Regions from separate parts of the Superficieibacter sp. HKU1 genome, predicted to be linked through region 1. Evidence: predicted binding sites of a transcription regulator. Region 1 holds the regulator's gene; each other region holds the start of a gene.
The links. Region 1 encodes ArgR, which controls arginine synthesis, uptake and breakdown. Its sites were predicted from a motif close to ANTGAATAAAAATACANT; they were not measured.

Region 1 (6,822 bases):
GGCCTGTTTCCGCTTCACCTCGGAAGATGAAGTGATCAAGCGTGCAAATCATACGCCGTTTGGCCTTGCGGCCTACTTCTACACCCAGAATATGCAGCGTATTTTCCGCGTTTCTCAGGCGCTGGAAAGCGGCATGATTGGCGTCAACGAGTGCGCGGTTTCCACCGAAGTTGCGCCGTTTGGTGGCGTAAAAGAGTCGGGGCTGGGACGTGAAGGTTCCGTACTGGGACTGGATGAGTTTCTGGAAGTGAAAACCCTGCACATTGGGGGATTATAAGTAGCCGGGCGGCAGATGCCGCCCATTGGCTGTGGACCGGGCAATGAAAATTTATACTTTTGACTTTACGACAATAAAAAATCAAAGCGATTTCTATCGTGAATTCACGCGGGTATTTGCGCTGAAAAGCGAGCAGGTGAACGATCTGGATTCACTGTGGGACGTGGTGATGGGCAATGTGCTGCCGCTGCCGCTGGAAATCGACTTTGTGCATCTTAATGACACCAAACGTCGCCGCTACGGTGCGTTGATCCTGCTATTTGATGAGGCAGAAGAAGAACTGGAAGGGCAATTACGTTTTAACGTGCGCCATTAAAAAAAGCCCCCGGCGAACGGGGGCAAGGTCGTCGGTTCAGACGACGAGGGTTTACTTGTACAATTCTGCGGTGGCGTGCCAGTGGTCGCCGGTGCGCATTTCAGTGATGCGATAGCTGCTGGCGCCTTCTTTTTCCGCTTTTACTGCCAGTTCATGACGCATATCCATTGGGCTACCTGCGACGGCAGACGCAGAGATAGAACCCATCGACTGAAGGTTCTGTGCCTGTTCAGCGTTAACCTGATGGGCGGCTGCACTGGCGCCAAAGGACAGAACGGAGGCCAGGCCCAGGGATGCGATAATCATTACGTTTTTCATAATCTTTATTCCTTACAGGTGTCTGTATGCGGCATGGCGTTTTGTGTCGCTTTTTTATGGGATGCCGCAGTCGAGAAGATGGTTTTACTTAATAACCTTATTTATACAGTTCCGCAGTGGCATGCCACTGGTCGCCGGTACGTGCTTCGATAATACGGTAGGCGGATGCGCCCTGTTCGGTGGCTTTCTCATCCAGCATGGCACGCATGTCCATCGGAGCGGTGCCAACAGCGCCTACCGATACGGTACCGATAGCTTCGCGATTCAGCGCTTGCTCGCTGGAGATAGAATCCGCGGCGAAAGCACCAAAAGAAAGAACGGAAAGCAGGCTCAGGGTGGCTACAGTTGTTGTCATTTTCATGTTATTTACCTCGTCGAATTTTTTCGTAAGGGCCTTATTTCGTGACCCTCATCACAAAATCAAGTATACACTAATCACCCGGAAAATTAATAACAGACTAATTATAACATGCGTTAATAAGTTTTAATGATGGCATGCGCTATAACATAGTGGAATAAAAAAGGGATATTTTGTGCGCAGTGATGTTAACAAAATATTAAAAAACAGCAGGATAGGGGAATTTGATTTTTCGTGCGGTTTCTTCGAGAATCATTCACTGTGTGAATAAATTGAGAGCGTAGATCGCACTAAGTGTTAAAGGAAAAGCAGGGGATTATCGGGTTTACGTCGCGCAGAAGGGACATTCCCTCCAGCGTGGTCTGGAGGGAAAGGGGGATTACAGCTCCTGTTCGAACAACACCAGGATCGCTTCGTACAGTTCTTTTACCGTAAAATCGCGGGCAGGCGTGGTAAAGATCGTGTCATCCCCCGCGATAGTGCCAAGGATACCTTCCGCTTTACCTAACGAGTCCAGCAAACGCGCAATGAGCTGTGCTGCACCGGGGCTGGTATGAATAACCACAACGGCATCGTTATAGTCGATATCCAGCACCAGATTCTTTAGCGGGCTGGAGGTCGTTGGCACGCCCAGTTCTGCGGGCAGGCAGTAAACCATCTCCATTTTGGCGTTGCGCGTGCGTACCGCGCCAAACTTAGTCAGCATGCGGGACACTTTGGACTGATTGATATTTTCGAAGCCCTCTTCCTGCAACGCCTGGACGATCTCTCCCTGAGAACTGAACTTTTCTTCTTTAAGTAGCGCTTTAAACGCTTTGACTAACTCTTCTTGTTTAGTCGAGCTTCGCATAAGTCACCCAATCATGGCGGTAGAAACAACATTATTATGCATAGTGATGAATTTTTATGCAATCTATCTGCCGTGAATAAGGCTGAAATAATGTTATGAAAGGGAGGGATTTTATCAAATTTCGTTATTAAGGAACACGTCTGAGTCACAAGAAAGGGATCGACTTAAAAGTAAAATAATTGTTATCAAATTGATGTTGTTTTGGTTGGCCTCCACGGTGTAATGTAACCGCGTGTTGATACGCTATCGAAAGTGACTACGGCCTTCATAAGCAAAGCATATTGTGCCTTTTTTGCCTGCAATAATGCGTGTGATGACGCATTACCTGCGTAAGGCATTTGTGTTTGCAGGTGTCGTTAACTACTGTCACTGCCATGGAGTAACGGTCAATTATATTAACCATAATAAGGAGTTTAGGATGAAAGTTGCAGTCCTCGGCGCTGCGGGCGGTATCGGCCAGGCGCTTGCCCTACTACTGAAAACCCAACTGCCTTCAGGCTCAGAACTCTCCCTGTATGATATCGCGCCAGTCACTCCCGGCGTTGCTGTTGATCTTAGCCACATTCCGACTGACGTTAAGATCAAAGGTTTTTCCGGCGAGGATGCCACTCCGGCGCTGGAAGGAGCTGACGTTGTACTGATCTCGGCGGGCGTGGCACGTAAGCCGGGTATGGATCGTTCCGATCTGTTTAACGTCAACGCCGGGATCGTTAAGAATCTGGTGTTACAAATCACTAAAGCCTGCCCGAAAGCGTGTATTGGTATTATCACTAACCCGGTTAATACCACGGTCGCGATTGCGGCGGAAGTGCTGAAGAAAGCGGGCGTCTACGATAAGAACAAGCTGTTTGGCGTCACTACGCTGGATATCATCCGCTCAAACACGTTTGTTGCGGAACTGAAAGGCAAAAAACCGACGGAAGTCGATGTACCGGTGATCGGCGGCCACTCCGGCGTGACCATTCTGCCGCTGCTCTCGCAGATCCCGGGTGTGAGCTTCACCAGCCAGGAAATCTCCGATCTCACCAAACGTATCCAGAATGCGGGTACAGAAGTGGTAGAAGCTAAAGCCGGTGGCGGTTCCGCAACGCTTTCTATGGGCCAGGCGGCAGCACGCTTCGGTTTATCGCTGGTGCGCGCGCTTCAGGGTGAGCAGGGCGTAGTGGAGTGTGCTTACGTTGAGGGTGACGGCAAACATGCGCGTTTCTTCTCACAGCCGCTGCTGCTGGGTAAAAACGGTATCGAAGAACGTAAACCTTACGGCGAACTGAGCGCGTTCGAGCAGCAGGCGCTGGACGGTATGCTGGAAACGCTGAAGAAAGATATTCAGCTCGGCGAAGAGTTCGTTAATAAGTAAGTGTGGTAGTACCATGCCCGGTGGCGCTGCGCTTACCGGGCCTACAAAGGTCTCACAGCACGTTAACAGGCCGGGTAAGGCGAAACCGCCACCCGGCATCTCACTTACTCGGTTGCCGGGTATTCCTGAATCGTCACGTTCAGCTTCAGCTTCTTATCCTCGCGCATCACTTCCACCGGGATCACCGAACCCGGCCGAATTTCCGCCACCTGATCCATCGTCTCCAGTGCGGAGACCGCCGGTTTATTATTTACCGACACGATTACGTCGTTGACCTGGATACCCGCTTCCGCTGCCGGGCCGCCCGGCGACACTTCGTTAACCACAATCCCCTGAATCTGATCGATCCCCGCGCCCTGGGCGTGGAGCGGCGCGATTTCACGGCCGCCAATGCCAATATAGCCGCGGATCACCCGGCCATCGCGGATCAGCTTATCCATAATTTTGGTCGCCAGCTGGAAGGGGATCGCAAAGCCGATCCCTTCCGGCGTTTCGCCATCGTTGCTCTTATCAAAGGAGAGGGTGTTAATCCCCATTAGCTCGCCGAGCGAGTTAATCAGCGCGCCGCCGGAATTACCGTGGTTGATGGAAGCGTCGGTTTGCAGGAAGTTTTGTCGACCCGAGGGATTCAGGCCGATGCGCCCGGTGGCGCTGATGATCCCCTGGGTGATGGTCTGCCCGAGGTTATAGGGGTTACCAATCGCCAGCACCACGTCACCGATATGCGGTATGCGCTTGCGGTTAATCGGGATCACCGGCAGGCCGCCGGTGGCGTTAATTTTGAGCACCGCCAGATCGGTCAGGCTATCCGAGCCAACCAGCAACGCCTCAAAAACGCGCCCGTCCTGAAGCGCAACGATAATCTGGTCCGCATCGTTAATTACGTGCTTGTTGGTCACAATATAGCCGCGCTCATCCATAATCACGCCGGAGCCCAGGGTGCGGATCTCCAGTTGGTTATGGCTGGAACTGTTCATCCCGCGGTTGTAGACGTTCACCACCGCAGGCGCGGCGCGGCGTACGGCCTGATTGTAGCTGACCGGCGATTCGTCGGCACTGTCATAGTGCGGCGCAGAGTTGACGTTCCACTGGCGTAAAGAAGGCATGGCAGCCAGTAACAGACCGCCGACAATTAAACCGATAGCAATCGAGCGTAAAAGCTTCACAAGCATGATGCGGATATCATTGATAAGTAAACCGTCGCAGCATAGCACGACTTATCCGGACATCACACGTCAGGTGACATCCGGACGTGTCATTAATCAGCGCAGAAGCAAATAGATGCTCTCATTACCGCGCACGATATTCAGCGCGATGATAGACGGCTTCGCTTCCAGCGCTTTACGCATTTCAGCAATAGAATGAATACGCTCGCGATTAAGACCGGTGATCACATCGCCTTTATGCAGACCCGCCTGGGCCGCGGCGCTGTCTTTCTCGACCTCATCGACCGTGATACCTTTCGAGCCGTCCTTCAACTGGCCGTCGCTGAGTTTGGCGCCCTGAAGCGCCGGGGCGATCATCTCCGCGCTGGCAGAAGACGAGGTGCTCTTATCGAGCGTCACTTCCACATCCAGCGGTTTGCCGTCGCGCAGCAGCCCGAGCTTCACTTTACTGCCCGGCTCGGTAGTGGCAATACGTGAGCGCAGTTCGGCAAAGCTGTTTAACGGTTTGTCGTTCAGGCTGACGATGACGTCGCCCGATTTCACGCCCGCTTTCGCCGAGCCGGAATTGCGCAGCACTTCGCTGACAAACGCGCCGCGGGTAACGTTCAGATTAAACGCTTTGGCAATGTCAGAAGACATCTCCATGCCCTTAATCCCCAACAGCCCGCGTTTGATTTCGCCAAACTGAATCAGCTGCTGGGCGAGGGTGCGCGCCATATTACTGGGGATGGCAAAGCCGATACCGACGCTGCCGCCGCCCGGCGCAAGGATTGCGGTATTAATGCCGATCAGCTCGCCGTTAAGATTCAACAATGCGCCGCCGGAGTTGCCGCGGTTAATAGAGGCGTCGGTCTGGATAAAGTTTTCCAGGCCTTCCAGGTTCAGACCGCTGCGTCCCAGCGCGGAAACAATGCCGGAGGTGGCCGTTTGCCCAAGGCCAAACGGATTACCGACCGCCACCGCGAAATCGCCGACGCGCAGTTTATCGGAGTCGGCAATCGCAATCTGGGTCAAATTGGTGGCGTTCTGGATTTGCAGCAGCGCGATATCGCTCTGATCGTCGCTGCCAATCAGTTTGGCGTCAAACTCGCGGCCATCGTTAAGCTGAACGCTGATCTTCTGCGCCTGATTAATCACATGATTATTCGTGAGAATGTAACCTTTCGCCGCGTCAATAATGACGCCAGAGCCCAGCCCTTCAAACGGCTGCGGCTGTTGATCGGGAGCGACATCGCCGAAGAATTTCTTCAACTCTTCCGGCACTTTTGCACCCTGTACGGCGGTACCCTCAACCTGAACGCTGACCACCGCAGGCAGAACTTTTTCCAGCATGGGGGCCAGGCTCGGCAGCGCCGCCTGACCAGGAATCTGCGACGGCAGCGCCGCAGCAGCCGTAAAGGGTGCCGAAAGAGATAACCCGACACTCAACGCTAACGCACTCAACAGCAGGGTTTGTTTCTTCATCGATGCTGGCTCTCATACCTGAAGTGAAAGAAGACCATCCCAAAACAGTTTGATGTTATTGAAAATGTGGCCGGGTCACAATGCGATAATGATTAAATCATCGCTGGGATAAGAATAGTTGAAACGGGCGCAGCGCGTGCGCCCAGGAAGAAAAGGGCTGTCAGGGGAAATAGGGGGACCCGGTTCCCGGAGAGACCCAATCCGGCGGTTACCCCGCGTCATGGAGACAGTATGCCATCAAGCGTATTAATCGCGCTTCACGCCGTTACGCAGCAGACCCGATGCGCCTTCTGAGTAATCACGCGGCATCTGCACAGGAGCCTGATCGTTATTGGCTTCCGATTCCGCCAGACGGTTGCGGAAAGGATTATTTTCCGCCGCCATACCCGGCAGAAGGTTGCTGGAGCTTTTTGCCATATGCTGATAAATCTTACGATAATCATCAGCCATGTTATCCAGCAGCTCGGCACTGTGGGCAAAGTGGCTGACCAGCTCCTCACGATACTCCTCCAGCTCTGCTTTGTTCTTTTCCAGTTCGTACTGCAAAGCCTGCTGTTGACGTAATTTACGATTACCAAAACGCATGGCAACGGCACCGATGATGATACCGACAACTAAACCAATTAGCGCATATTCCCAGGTCATGTACATCTCCCGTTGTGTGTGATTCCGTAGGGTGTTGGCCGCGAGGCTCCATGCCCGTGCCCGATTATGCC
Region 2 (6,822 bases), 1.8 Mb from region 1:
AACCAACACATTGTGCAGTAAAACGTTACTTAATTGATAAGTAACAGACGGACGCGGGGTGGAGCAGCCTGGTAGCTCGTCGGGCTCATAACCCGAAGGTCGTCGGTTCAAATCCGGCCCCCGCAACCAATATTTACGCGTCCGACAATGTGAAGATAATGAAGCCGCAACGCTGATTCAGCCTGCGGTTTTTTTACGTCTGTCGTTTATGAACAGCAGTATTGCCCTCTCTTTGCCGGGTGGCGGCTTCGCCTTACCCGGCCTACAATATCTGTTCTATCAATGGCTTAGGCGGTGATGAATACTGCCAGACGTTTATCCTCTCCTCGCCAGCGTCGCCCCGTCCGCAAAATAAGCTTTAATCCCGGCCAGAATTGATTCAGCCACTTCCTGCTGGAAGGCCGCCGTTTTCAGCTTGCGCTCTTCTTCGATATTACTGATAAACGCGGTCTCCACCAGAATCGACGGAATATCCGGCGCTTTAAGCACCGCAAAGCCCGCCTGTTCGACGCTGTTCTTATGCAGGTTATTAACCTTGCCAAGCTTATTCAGCACCTCTTTACCAAACTTGAGGCTGTCGTTAATGGTCAGGGACTGCACCATATCGAACATGGTGTGGTCAAGATAGCGGTCGCCGCTTTTGCTTACGCCACCGATTAAGTCGGCGGCGTTCTGCGTCCGGGCGAGGTATTTGGCGGCGGTACTGGTTGCGCCTTTCGTTGACAGCGCAAACACCGAGGAGCCGCTCGGCTGGCGGCTGGTGAAAGCGTCGGCGTGGATAGAGACAAAAAGGTCAGCGCGCTGCTTCTGGGCTTTTGCCACACGCACTTTCAGCGGAATAAAGACGTCTTCGTTGCGCGTCATAAAGGCTCTCATATTGCCTTCTTTCTCGATCAGCGCCCGCAGGCGACGGGCGATTTGCAGCACCACGTCTTTTTCCCGGGTGCGGTATTTCCCTACCGCGCCGGAGTCTTCGCCACCGTGTCCGGGATCGAGCATAATTACAATCGGCCTGTCCTGCCCGGCCTTACCCGGTTGCGGACCGCTTTGCGCAGGCGGCACCTGCTTCTCCAGATCGCCCTTATTATAATCTTCCAGCAGCGCCAGCAGTGGATCCTGAATGTCCTGCGCGTTTGCCGGATAGAGATCCAACACCAGACGCTCTTTAAAACCGGCCACCGGCGCCAGCGCGAAAAGCTGCGGCTTAATGTTTTGCTTGAGTTCAAACACCATTCGCACGGTTTGCGGATCAAATTGCCCTACGCGTGCAGACTGAATAAACGGATCGTTACTGCTGATCTGGGCGCCCATGCCCTTCAGCACTGAATTCAAATTCACGCCTTCCAGATCGACCACCAGCCTTTCGGGATTGCTGAGCGCAAACTGGCGGTACTTTAGCATCTTATTGGATTCGATCGTCACGCGCGTATAGGTTGACGCAGGCCAGACGCGCACCGCCACAACCTGACTCACGGCAGCGAAACTGGTCTGACTGACGCTTAACAACCACATCGCCCCTGCGCCCTGCAGTAAACGGCGGCGGCTTAGTGCTGATTTGCTTCCCGACATGCAATTCCCAGGCAAAATTATCGTAACTGTTTATAAAAACATCCAAATTGACCGGAAACTTTAACCAATGGCGCATACGCTGTCACCCCTAAAAGGGTAAACATTCTTTTTCGGATCGCCTTTCCCTTGAGAAATTTCTAACCCACAGGCTTAATTTTGACTTGCGCCGAAGGGAAAAACAGAATAAAAATACACTAATTTCGAATAATAATTCATTGAGGAAGTTGCCGTGGTGAAGGAGCGTAGAACCGAACTGGTCGAGGGATTTCGCCATTCAGTGCCCTATATTAACGCGCATCGGGGCAAGACGTTCGTCATCATGCTGGGCGGCGAAGCTATCGAGCACGAGAACTTTTCCAGCATTGTTAATGACATCGGCCTGCTGCACAGTCTCGGTATTCGCCTGGTGCTGGTCTACGGTGCGCGTCCGCAAATTGATGCAAACCTGGCCGCGCATCATCATGAGCCGGTATACCATAAGCACACCAGAGTGACCGATGCGAAAACGCTGGAACTGGTCAAGCAGGCGGCGGGGCTGTTGCAACTGGATATCACTGCGCGCCTTTCCATGAGCCTTAACAATACGCCGCTTCAGGGCGCGCATATCAATGTGGTCAGCGGTAACTTCATTATTGCTCAGCCGCTGGGCGTGGATGACGGCGTGGATTATTGCCACAGCGGTCGCATCCGCCGTATTGATGAAGAAGCGATTCATCGCCAGCTGGACAGCGGTGCCATCGTGCTGATGGGACCGGTCGCCGTCTCCGTCACCGGGGAGAGTTTTAACCTGACCTCGGAAGAGATCGCCACTCAACTGGCGATCAAACTGAAGGCCGAAAAGATGATCGGCTTTTGTTCCTCTCAGGGGGTATACAACGAGGCGGGAGAGATTATCTCTGAACTGTTCCCCAACGAAGCGCAGGCGCGGGTGGAAACGCTGGAAGCCGAAGGGGATTACTACTCCGGCACCGTGCGCTTCCTGCGTGGGGCGCTGAAAGCCTGCCGCAGCGGCGTGCGCCGCAGTCATCTGATCAGCTACCAGGAAAACGGCGCGCTGTTGCAGGAGCTGTTCTCCCGCGACGGTATCGGTACCCAAATCGTGATGGAGAGCGCCGAGCAGATCCGCCGCGCCACCATTAACGACATCGGCGGCATTCTGGAGTTAATTCGTCCGCTGGAGCAACAGGGCATTCTGGTGCGCCGCTCCCGTGAACAGCTGGAAATGGAGATCGACAAATTTACGATTATCCAGCGCGATAACCTGACCATCGCCTGTGCCGCTCTCTACCCGTTCCCGGAAGAAAGGATCGGCGAGATGGCGTGCGTGGCGGTGCATCCGGACTACCGTAGCTCCTCGCGCGGCGAAGTGCTGCTCGACAGAGTCGCCTCTCAGGCCAGGCAAATGGGCCTTGATAAGCTGTTTGTGTTAACCACCCGCAGTATCCACTGGTTCCAGGAGCGTGGCTTTACGCCAGTGGATATCGATCTGCTGCCGGAGAGCAAGAAAGAGCTGTACAACTATCAGCGCCGCTCAAAAGTGCTGATGGCCGATCTCGCCTGATCCAGAAGATTAACGTATCGCCTCAAAGAAGGCCGTTAGCCCGCTGCGCCGTTCGGTGCGGGTAACGACGGCCTGCGCCAGCAGCTTGTCGTCGGCGTACAGCGACAGACGCTGGCGGGCGCGGGTAATGGCCGTGTAAACCAGTTCGCGGGTGACTAACGGGACGCTTTGCGCGGGCAGGATCAACGCCGCGTGGTCGAATTCCGATCCCTGAGATTTATGCACGGTCATCGCCCAGGCGGTATCGTGTTCCGGCAGGCGGCCCGGATGGAAGGATTTGACCGTGCCATCGGGCATCGGGAACCAGACGCGCATCCCCTGCTCACCCTCCAGCGCCACGCCGATATCGCCGTTAAACAGCCCCAGCGCGCTGTCGTTGCGTGCAATCATCACCGGACGTCCCTGATACCAGCGGGAGTGACGTGGTAAAGACACATGGCGCTTACGTGCCAGCGTCTGTTCAAGCTGTACATTGAGACCGCTTACGCCATATGGCCCTTCACGCAACGCGCAAAGCAGCTGGAATTCGCTAAATGCCGCCAGCACCGCGTCGGGTTCAGCATTTTCACGCAGCAGCTTCAGATAGTGTGCATAGCCGCTGAGCGCATCCTCCAGCATGGCCTGATATTCTTCCTGGGTGCGCAATGGCTTAAGGGCGATATCCTCAAAGCCATGGGTGCAGACGCTTTTCAACGAGCGTTTATCGCCGCAGTTAACCGCGCTCGCCAGTTGACCAATACCGGAATGACTGCCAAAACGGTAGCTTTTTTGCAGCAGGCATAAGCTGTCGCGCAGCGCGCCCGCGCCGTTCTGTTCTCCTGCCGGCACCGTTGCGCCCGTCAGCCGCGACAGTTCAGCCGCGCGGGTGGGCGTGTAGCCGCCATTAACCCAGGCGCAGATATCCCCCAGCACTGCGCCCGCCTCGACCGAGGCCAGCTGATCGCGATCGCCGAGGAAAATAATCCGTCCATGTGCGGGTAATGCGTCAATCAGGCGCGACATCATCGGCAGATCAATCATTGAGGCTTCATCCACTACCAGCACGTCCAGATGCAGCGGGTTGCCCGCGTGATACCGCATCCGCTGACTGCCAGGCTGTGCGCCGAGTAAGCGATGCAGCGTGCTGGCCTCGGTGGGCAGCATGGCTTTTTGCGAGTCGGTCAGCGGCAGGCGACGCAGTGCCGAGCCGAGAGATTCGGTGAGCCGGGCCGCCGCTTTACCGGTTGGAGCCGCGAGGCGGATGCGGCATTTAGCGTCGGGCGACATCTGTACCAGCGCCGCCAGCAGTTTTGCCACCGTAGTGGTTTTACCGGTACCGGGACCGCCGGAAATCACGGAGATACGCCGGGTCAGTGCCACTGCCGCCGCGACTTTTTGCCAGTCCACCTCGTCAGAAGGCGGAAACAGCGCGTTGAGGATCTCTGCCAGCTGTGCTTCATCCACCGCCATCGGCTGATTTTGTTCGCTAAAAAAGCGGGCAACGCTGAGCTCATTACGCCACATACGGTTAAGGTACAGCCGCTCGCCGCGAAGGATCATCGGCGCCGGATCGTCGCCCGTACTGACCGCCACCGACGTTGCTAACAGCGCGGCCCAGTCTTCGGGGACGTCGGCACAGGCGAAAAGCTGCGTCCACAGCTCGTGGGCTTTGCCGGACAAACGCTCATCCGGTACAAGCCGTGACAGCGGCAGGCAAACGTGTCCCTCGCCCGCGTCACGGCTGAGGATAGCGGCCGCCAGCATGACCGCCGGATGCTCGCGCTCCGCCACCATAATGGCAAACTGCACGTCCAGCGGACGCAGGAGTTTATGCGTGACGGCATCCAGTAAAAGTTTCTGTAAATGCATTACGCCATCTCCTCTTTTTCTCCGGCGAACAGGTCATCAAGCGCGTTGATAAGATGCAGATCGGGCCGGGTGGTAAAAATACCCTGCTGCGGATCCTGACCATCAATACCGCGTAAAAAGAGATAAATCACGCCGCCAAAATGGCGTTCATAATCATAATCAGCCAGGCGGTGACGCAGGAAGCGGTGCAGCGCCAGGCTATAAAGCTGATATTGCAGATCGTAGCGATGCGCCTGCATCGCCTGCGCCATCGCCGCCTGCGTATAAGCTTCACTGCTTTCGCCAAGCCAGTTGGATTTGTAATCCAGCAGGTAGTAACGCCCGTTGTGGCGAAACACTAAATCGATAAATCCTTTGAGCATACCGCGCACCTGGCGGAAATCCAGCGGTGGACAGCCTGCGGAGAGCGGATCAAAACGCCGCATCTGCGCATCCAGCGTCGGCGCGTCGAGCATTTGATTGATGGGCAGATAAAACTCCAGCTCCACCTGTTTCTCTTTTGCCGTGAGCTGGCTGAGTGAAATGCCCTCTGGCGTTAACGGCGCAGCGAGAATGGTCGCAATCCACGCCGTCAGCACCGGCTCCCACTGCTCATCAAACCCCGCCAGCTGGAGTTTTTCCCGCACCCATTCACTCTCTACGGGACGGGTAAAATCGAGATCCTCAAACAGGCTGTGCAGAAAGGTGCCCGGCGATGCGCCGCGTGGAAACTGGTGCGGCGTCAGCGCCGGTTCGTCAATAATGTCGCCCGGCCCCGCCGCGTCAATATCCAGACGCGGCATAAGATCCTGCGCCACGCTGTGCCCGCGCTGTTGCAGGCCGGAGTAGCTGGTCACGCGCCACTCGTCCGCCATTCTGCGGCGAACAAGACGTGCGGCAAGCGCATCCTGCGGGGGTTGCGGAGCCTGCCAGCGGCTGTTATCCGGCGCATCGGGCGAACGAAGCGCAATATCCTCATTGCAAAGCTCATGCAGGCAGGCACTCAGCCCGGCCGCATCCCTGGCCTCACCTTTCTGGATCAGACGGCCCAGCGCGCTGTGATGAAGATCGGTTTCACCGGGTTTATCACTCCGCCGACTGGTTAACGGCGCAATACCCAGGCTGCAATGCCAGATTGCGCGGGTGAGCGCCACATACAGCAGGCGCAGATCCTCCGCCAGACGTTCAGCCTCCGCCAGCTCCAGACTCTCATCGCTGTGATTAAGATCGAGCACCGCCTCAAATGAGGTGCGATCGTGATAAAAAGCCTGTTCCTGCTTGCGATAGCGCGCGATAAACGGCAGCCACACCAGCGGATACTCCAGCCCTTTTGACTTATGGATTGTCACGATCTGCACCAGATGCTTATCGCTTTCCAGACGCATCTGCTGGCTGGAGGCATTGGTGTCTGGCTCGGCAATATGCTGTGCCAGCCAGCGCACCAGGGCATATTCGCTTTCGAGCTGCGTCCCCGCCTCCTGCAACAGTTCACTGATGTGCAGGATGTCGGTCAGGCGCCGCTCGCCGCCGGGGGTTGCCAGCAGGTTTTCCGCAATATTGCGCTGAGACATCAATGTGCGCAGCATCGGCATCACGCCGCGCAATTGCCATTGCTGGCGGTAGGCGGTAAATTCTTCGACGACCGCATCCCAGGCGTGTTCATCCAGATTCAGCCGCTCGATATCCTGCGCGTTCAGCCCCAGCATAGCGGTCGCCAGCGCGCTGCGCAGGGCATTTTCCCGCTCGGGCGCCAGCACCGCCTGGAGCAGCCACAGCAGCTCCTGCGCCTCCGGAGTTTCAAATACGCTGTCGCGGTTGGAGAGATAGACCGAAGGGATCGCCAGCACGTTAAGCGCATCGCGGAT
Region 3 (6,822 bases), 790 kb from region 1:
GCGGCTGCGTCACGCCGGGCTTCAGGCGGCAGGTAATGGTTTCCAGAATGCCGCGTGGAAAGCTCCCCAGATGCGGGGTAAAAATCACATCCGTACCAAGATGGGTACTGATTTCCGGGTGATGGCGATGATTAAAGATGCCGTAAGGTTGCAGACTAACTTCGCAAAAGCTGTTGGAAAGTGCCGCCTTGCGCCCCGCCCCGCTTACGCCGCTGGTGGCGTTGATGACCGGCCACTGGTTCAGCTCCAGCAGTTCCTTATCAATTAACGGCTTCAGCGACAGCTGCGCCGCCGTCGGATAACATCCTGGAACAGCTACCAGGTTAGCATCTTTTAAGCGATCGGCACTCCATTCCGCCAGCCCGTAAACCGCCTGTTCAAGCAGCTCAGGATGTTGATGGGTAAAGCCATAATACTTTTCATAAAACGCCAGATCGTTAACCCGGAACGCGCCGGAAAGATCGAACACGACACAGCCCGCCGCCAGAAACTGCGGGGCCAGGTCGTGGCTGACCTCGTGGGCGGTGGCGAGAAACACCACGTCGACACCTGCGCTAAACTCGCTGATATCAGACATCGCCTGCAGGGGCAGATCCACGATGCCTTTTAGTTGTGGATGCAAATCTGAGATTAACTTTCCTGCATCATTGCTTTGCGCTGAGACGGTCAAAGCGGTTATGGTCATATCAGGATGGCGATTTACATAGGTCACGAGCTCTGCGCCAGCATAACCACTGGCGCCCACAATCAGCGTATTTAACATCGGGGCGGTTCACCTTCTTCGTCTGTTTGCCTGGGAAGACCGGAATCTCCCTAACCCTGTTCAGCGTATTAACATCACCTTACAGCCGGTGGGTTTTCTTACGCTCAACGATAATGTATTTTTATTCATAAATACTGCATGAATATTGATACTATCATGACCCGAGGCGTGTCAACAATGAAAAAGAACTTACCCCCATTTATCGAGATTTACCGCGCCCTGATTGCCACACCGTCCATCAGCGCGACGGAAGAAGCGCTTGATCAGAGTAATGCGTCTTTAATCAATCTGCTGGCAGGCTGGTTTGGCGATTTGGGATTTAACGTTGAAGTGCAGCCGGTACCGGATACGCGCAACAAATTCAATATGCTGGCCAGCATTGGGCACGGCGCGGGCGGACTGTTGCTCGCCGGGCATACCGATACGGTGCCGTTTGACGACGGCCGCTGGACGCGCGACCCGTTCACCCTGACCGAGCATGAAGGCAAACTCTACGGTCTTGGCACGGCGGATATGAAAGGCTTCTTTGCTTTTATCCTCGATGCCTTGCGCGATGTAGACGTAACGCAGTTGAAAAAGCCACTCTATATTCTGGCGACCGCCGATGAAGAGACCAGCATGGCGGGTGCGCGTTACTTCTCAGAGACCACGGCGTTGCGTCCGGACTGCGCCATCATCGGCGAGCCTACCTCCTTGCAGCCGGTACGCGCGCATAAAGGGCATATTTCCAGTGCGATCCGCGTGCTCGGGCAGTCCGGCCACTCCAGCGATCCGGCGCGCGGCGTCAATGCGATTGAACTGATGCACGACGCCATTGGGCGGATCATGCACCTGCGCGACGACTTAAAAGAGCGCTATCACTATGAGGCGTTTACCGTTCCGTACCCGACGCTGAATCTGGGCGCGATCCACGGCGGCGATGCCTCTAACCGTATCTGCGCCTGCTGCGAACTGCATATGGATATCCGGCCGCTGCCTGGCATGACGCTCGACGATTTGAACGGCCTGCTGAATGAAGCGCTGGCTCCCGTCAGCGAACGCTGGCCGGGCCGTCTGAACGTGGCAGAGCTGCATCCGCCGATCCCCGGCTACGAATGCCCGCCGGATCATCAACTGGTGCAGGTGGTCGAGAAGCTACTCGGCGCGCAGACTGAGGTGGTGAACTACTGTACCGAAGCGCCGTTCATTCAGACGCTGTGTCCGACGCTGGTGCTGGGCCCGGGCTCCATTAACCAGGCGCACCAGCCGGATGAGTATCTGGAAACCCGCTTTATCAAGCCAACGCGTGAGTTGATTACTCAGGTCGTGCACCACTTTTGCTGGCACTGATCCCGGCAAAAAAAGGAGAAAATCAGGCGATTTATATAAGCGCAACTTATCTGTTCGCCAGTGAGTTAACTTTCGTAAATTGCGGCGATTTATTCGTTTGCTGAAGCGATTTCGCAGCAATTGACGTCAGGGGTTTTACGTGGCTTTATAAAAGACGATGTCATATACCCGATGCGTTAGTTTGTGGAGCATGGGTATATACACAAAATCATTCAAGTTGCATCAAGGCGGCAAGAGAATGAATCCCCGGGAGCGTACATGAGTACGTGACTGGGGTGAATGAACGCAGCCAACGCAGAGGCAGCTTGAAGGATGACGTGTATAACAAAATAAAATGAATGGGGTGTCTGGGTAACATGAACGAACAATATTCCGCATTGCGTAGTAATGTCAGTATGCTCGGCAAGCTGCTGGGAGAGACCATTAAAGATGCGCTGGGAGAGAACATTCTCGACCGCGTAGAGACCATCCGTAAGCTGTCTAAATCCTCCCGCGCAGGTAATGAGGCTAACCGTCAGGAGTTGCTCACTACCCTGCAAAACTTGTCGAATGACGAACTGCTGCCGGTAGCCCGCGCCTTTAGCCAGTTTTTAAACCTGGCGAATACCGCCGAGCAGTACCACAGCATCTCACCGAAAGGCGAAGGTGCCAGCAATCCGGAAATCATTGCCCGCACCCTGAAGAAACTGAAAAACCAGCCTGAACTGAACGAGGCAATCATTAAGAAAGCCGTTGAGTCCCTGTCGCTGGAAATGGTGTTGACCGCGCACCCGACGGAAATCACCCGCCGCACGCTGATTCATAAGATGGGCGAGGTAAACGCCTGCCTTAAGCAGCTTGATAATAACGATCTGGTGGATTACGAGCGCAACCAGCTGATGCGCCGTCTGCGTCAGCTGATCGCCCAGTCATGGCATACCGATGAAATCCGCAAACATCGCCCGACGCCGGTGGATGAAGCAAAATGGGGCTTCGCGGTCGTTGAAAACAGTCTGTGGGAAGGTGTTCCGAACTACCTGCGCGAGCTGAACGAACAGCTGGAAGAACATCTGGGCTATCGCCTGCCCGTGGATTTTGTTCCGATACGCTTCACCTCCTGGATGGGCGGCGACCGCGACGGCAACCCAAACGTAACCGCTGATATTTCTCGCCACGTCCTGTTGCTGAGCCGCTGGAAAGCGACCGATCTGTTCCTGAAAGACATTCAGCTGCTGATCTCCGAACTGTCAATGGTCGAGTGTAGCGACGAGCTGCGCGAGCGGGTCGGCGAAGCGGGCGCGCAGGAGCCGTACCGCTACCTGCTGAAAAACCTGCGCGGTCAGTTGATGGCGACGCAGACCTGGCTGGAAGCGCGTCTTAAAGGCCAGCGTCTGCCAAAACCGACCGGGCTGCTGACGCAGAATGAACAATTGTGGGAGCCGCTCTACGCCTGCTATCAATCGCTTCAGGCCTGTGGCCTTGGCATTATCGCCAACGGCGAACTGCTCGATACACTGAGACGCGTGAAGTGCTTCGGCGTGCCGCTGGTACGCATTGATATCCGCCAGGAGAGCACACGCCATACCGAAGCGCTGGGCGAACTGACCCGCTATCTCGGCATTGGCGACTACGAAAGCTGGTCGGAAGCCGACAAGCAGGCGTTCCTGATCCGCGAGCTGAACTCCAAACGTCCTCTGCTGCCGCGCCAGTGGGAGCCAAGCGAAGAAACCCGTGAAGTGCTCGACACCTGCAAAGTGATTGCCGAAGCGCCGTACGGCTCTGTGGCGGCCTACGTTATCTCGATGGCAAAAACTCCGTCTGACGTTCTGGCCGTTCATCTGCTGCTGAAAGAAGCGGGCATCGGCTTCGCGCTGCCGGTCGCGCCGCTGTTTGAAACGCTGGACGACCTGAATAACGCCAACGATGTAATGAGCCAGTTGCTGAATATCGACTGGTATCGCGGCTTTATCCAGGGCAAGCAGATGGTCATGATCGGCTACTCTGACTCGGCAAAAGATGCGGGCGTCATGGCCGCCTCCTGGGCGCAATATCAGGCGCAGGATGCACTGATTAAAACCTGTGAAAAAGCCGGTATTGAACTGACCCTGTTCCACGGTCGCGGCGGCTCAATTGGCCGCGGCGGCGCGCCGGCCCACGCGGCGCTGCTCTCACAACCGCCGGGTAGCCTGAAAGGCGGGCTGCGCGTAACCGAGCAGGGCGAAATGATCCGCTTTAAATATGGCCTGCCAGAGATCACCATCAGCAGCCTGTCGCTCTATACCGGGGCGATTCTCGAAGCTAACCTGCTGCCGCCGCCGGAGCCGAAAGAAACATGGCGGCACATCATGGATGAGCTTTCTGACATCTCCTGCGATATGTATCGCGGCTTTGTCCGTGAAAACGAAGATTTTGTTCCTTACTTCCGTTCCGCAACGCCGGAGCAGGAGCTGGGCAAATTGCCGCTCGGTTCGCGCCCGGCGAAACGTCGCCCGACCGGCGGCGTGGAATCGCTGCGCGCTATTCCGTGGATTTTCGCCTGGACACAGAACCGCCTGATGCTGCCCGCCTGGCTGGGTGCTGGCGCGGCGCTGCAAAAAGTGGTGGAAGACGGCAAGCAGAGCGAACTGGAAGCGATGTGCCGCGACTGGCCGTTCTTCTCAACCCGCCTGGGGATGCTGGAAATGGTCTATTCCAAAGCCGACCTGTGGCTGGCGGAATACTACGATCAGCGGCTGGTGAAAAAGGAGCTCTGGCCGCTGGGCGTCGAGCTGCGTGAACTGCTGGAAGATGATATTAAAGTGGTGCTGGCTATCGCCAACGACTCGCATCTGATGGCGGATCTGCCGTGGATAGCCGAGTCGATTCAGTTGCGTAACGTCTATACCGATCCCCTGAACGTCCTGCAAGCCGAGCTGCTGCACCGTTCGCGCCGCGCCGAGGAAGAAGGCAAAGAGCCGGATCCGCGCGTCGAGCAGGCGCTGATGGTCACCATCGCGGGCGTGGCCGCCGGTATGCGTAATACGGGCTAATTTCCCACAACACCTCTTGCGCCCGCCGGGCGTGAGAGGTGAAAACCGTCCCTCTCAACCTCCGTTTTTTACTTCCCTTATGGCACACAAAATTTAAGGTTGGCTTAATGTTCGGCCGCTACGCTTGCCGGTAACTTTTTTTACGGGTCAAACGTATGGTTACCGCACATTCGCAGCCTGCACAGGCATTCAGCTGGAAAGCCCTCGGCTGGGCTTTACTCTACTTTTGTTTTTTCTCCACGGCATTACAGGCTGTGATCACCTTCAGCGGTTTTAGCGGCACTAACGGCCTGCGCGACTCGTTGCTGTTCAGTTCACTATGGCTTATTCCGCTTTTTCTATTTCCGCAACGCACCCGCCTTATTGCCGCCGTTATCGGCGTCGTGCTGTGGGCATCGTCCATCGCGGTGCTGAGTTACTACGTGATTTATGGGCAGGAATTCTCGCAAAGCGTGCTGTTCGTGATGTTCGAAACTAACGCCAGTGAAGCCAGTGAATACGTAAGCCAGTATTTCAGTCTGAAGCTGGTGCTGGTGGCCATTGCCTATACGGTGGTAACTATCCTGCTGTGGTCGCGCCTGCGCCCGGTTTATATCCCTAAACCCTGGCGCTGGGTAGTGTCTTTCGCCCTGCTCTATGGGCTTATCCTGAATCCCGTCGCCAGCAATATGCTGATGAAAGATAAGTCATTCGGGCGATCGGTGGCCTCGCTCTCGACGCGTCTGGAGCCTGCGGCACCGTGGCAATTTGTCACCGGCTACTATCAATACCGCCGACAGCTGGACAGCCTGAACCGGCTGCTGGATAAAAACAGCGCGCTTCCTCCGCTGGAAAACCTGCGCGACAGCTCAGGCAATATGCCGCGCACGCTGGTGCTGGTGATCGGCGAATCTACCCAGCGTGGACGTATGAGCCTGTACGGTTATCCGCGTGAAACCACGCCGGAACTGGACGCGCTGCACAAAACCGATAAACACCTGACCGTATTCAATAACGTGGTGACCTCGCGCCCTTACACCATTGAGATCCTGCAACAGGCGCTGACCTTCGCCGACGAGAAGCATCCCGATCTGTATCTGACGCAGCCGTCGCTGATGAACATGATGAAGCAGGCGGGCTATAAAACGTTCTGGATCACCAATCAACAGACGTTGACCGCGCGTAACACCATGCTGACGGTATTCTCGAAGCAGACCGATAAGCAGTTCTATATGAACCAGGAGCGGATGCAGAGCGCCCGCGAGTATGACACTAACGTACTGGCGCCGTTTAAAGAAGTGCTGGCCGATCCTGCGCCGAAGAAATTCATTATCGTGCATTTGCTGGGAACGCATATTAAGTACAAGTACCGTTATCCGGCAAATGAAGGGACTTTCGACGGCAAAACGGATGGCCTGCCTGCCGGATTAAACGCTGAGGAGCAGGAAGCGTATAACGACTATGACAACGCAAACCGCTATAACGACCATGTCGTTGCCAGCCTGATAAAGGATTATAAAGCGACCGATCCTGACGGTTTCCTGCTCTACTTCTCCGATCACGGGGAAGAAGTGTACGATACGCCGCCGCATCATACGCAGGGGCGCAACGAAGAAGCGCCGACACGCCATATGTACACGATCCCCTTCCTGCTGTGGACGTCAGAAAAATGGCAGACGGCGCATCCGCGCGATGTCTCTGCGGATATCAACCGTAAGTACAGCAGCGCTGAGCTTATCCATA

Region 2: argA (amino-acid N-acetyltransferase) is a predicted target of ArgR. The motif match lies at 1,748-1,765, and genes of this name have one in related genera.
Region 3: argC (N-acetyl-gamma-glutamyl-phosphate reductase) is a predicted target of ArgR. The motif match lies at 876-893, and genes of this name have one in related genera.

What each region holds. Positions count from the first base shown of each region.
Region 1 covers NZ_CP119754.1:577,722-584,543, forward strand. Annotated here, with positions in the region: gene P0H77_RS02810 (NAD-dependent succinate-semialdehyde dehydrogenase) at 1-277, shown strand, start outside; gene P0H77_RS02815 (hypothetical protein) at 321-593, shown strand; gene yhcN (peroxide/acid stress response protein YhcN) at 645-911, opposite strand; gene yhcN (peroxide/acid stress response protein YhcN) at 1,009-1,272, opposite strand; gene argR (transcriptional regulator ArgR) at 1,649-2,119, opposite strand; gene mdh (malate dehydrogenase) at 2,538-3,476, shown strand; gene degS (outer membrane-stress sensor serine endopeptidase DegS) at 3,581-4,648, opposite strand; gene degQ (serine endoprotease DegQ) at 4,739-6,106, opposite strand; gene zapG (Z-ring associated protein ZapG) at 6,353-6,751, opposite strand.
Region 2 covers NZ_CP119754.1:3,660,073-3,666,894, forward strand. Annotated here, with positions in the region: tRNA gene P0H77_RS17365 (tRNA-Met) at 1-5, shown strand, start outside; tRNA gene P0H77_RS17370 (tRNA-Met) at 53-129, shown strand; gene amiC (N-acetylmuramoyl-L-alanine amidase AmiC) at 316-1,569, opposite strand; gene argA (amino-acid N-acetyltransferase) at 1,799-3,130, shown strand; gene recD (exodeoxyribonuclease V subunit alpha) at 3,140-4,978, opposite strand; gene recB (exodeoxyribonuclease V subunit beta) at 4,978-6,822, opposite strand, start outside.
Region 3 covers NZ_CP119754.1:4,658,013-4,664,834, forward strand. Annotated here, with positions in the region: gene argC (N-acetyl-gamma-glutamyl-phosphate reductase) at 1-763, opposite strand, end outside; gene argE (acetylornithine deacetylase) at 941-2,092, shown strand; gene ppc (phosphoenolpyruvate carboxylase) at 2,449-5,100, shown strand; gene P0H77_RS22225 (phosphoethanolamine transferase CptA) at 5,256-6,822, shown strand, end outside.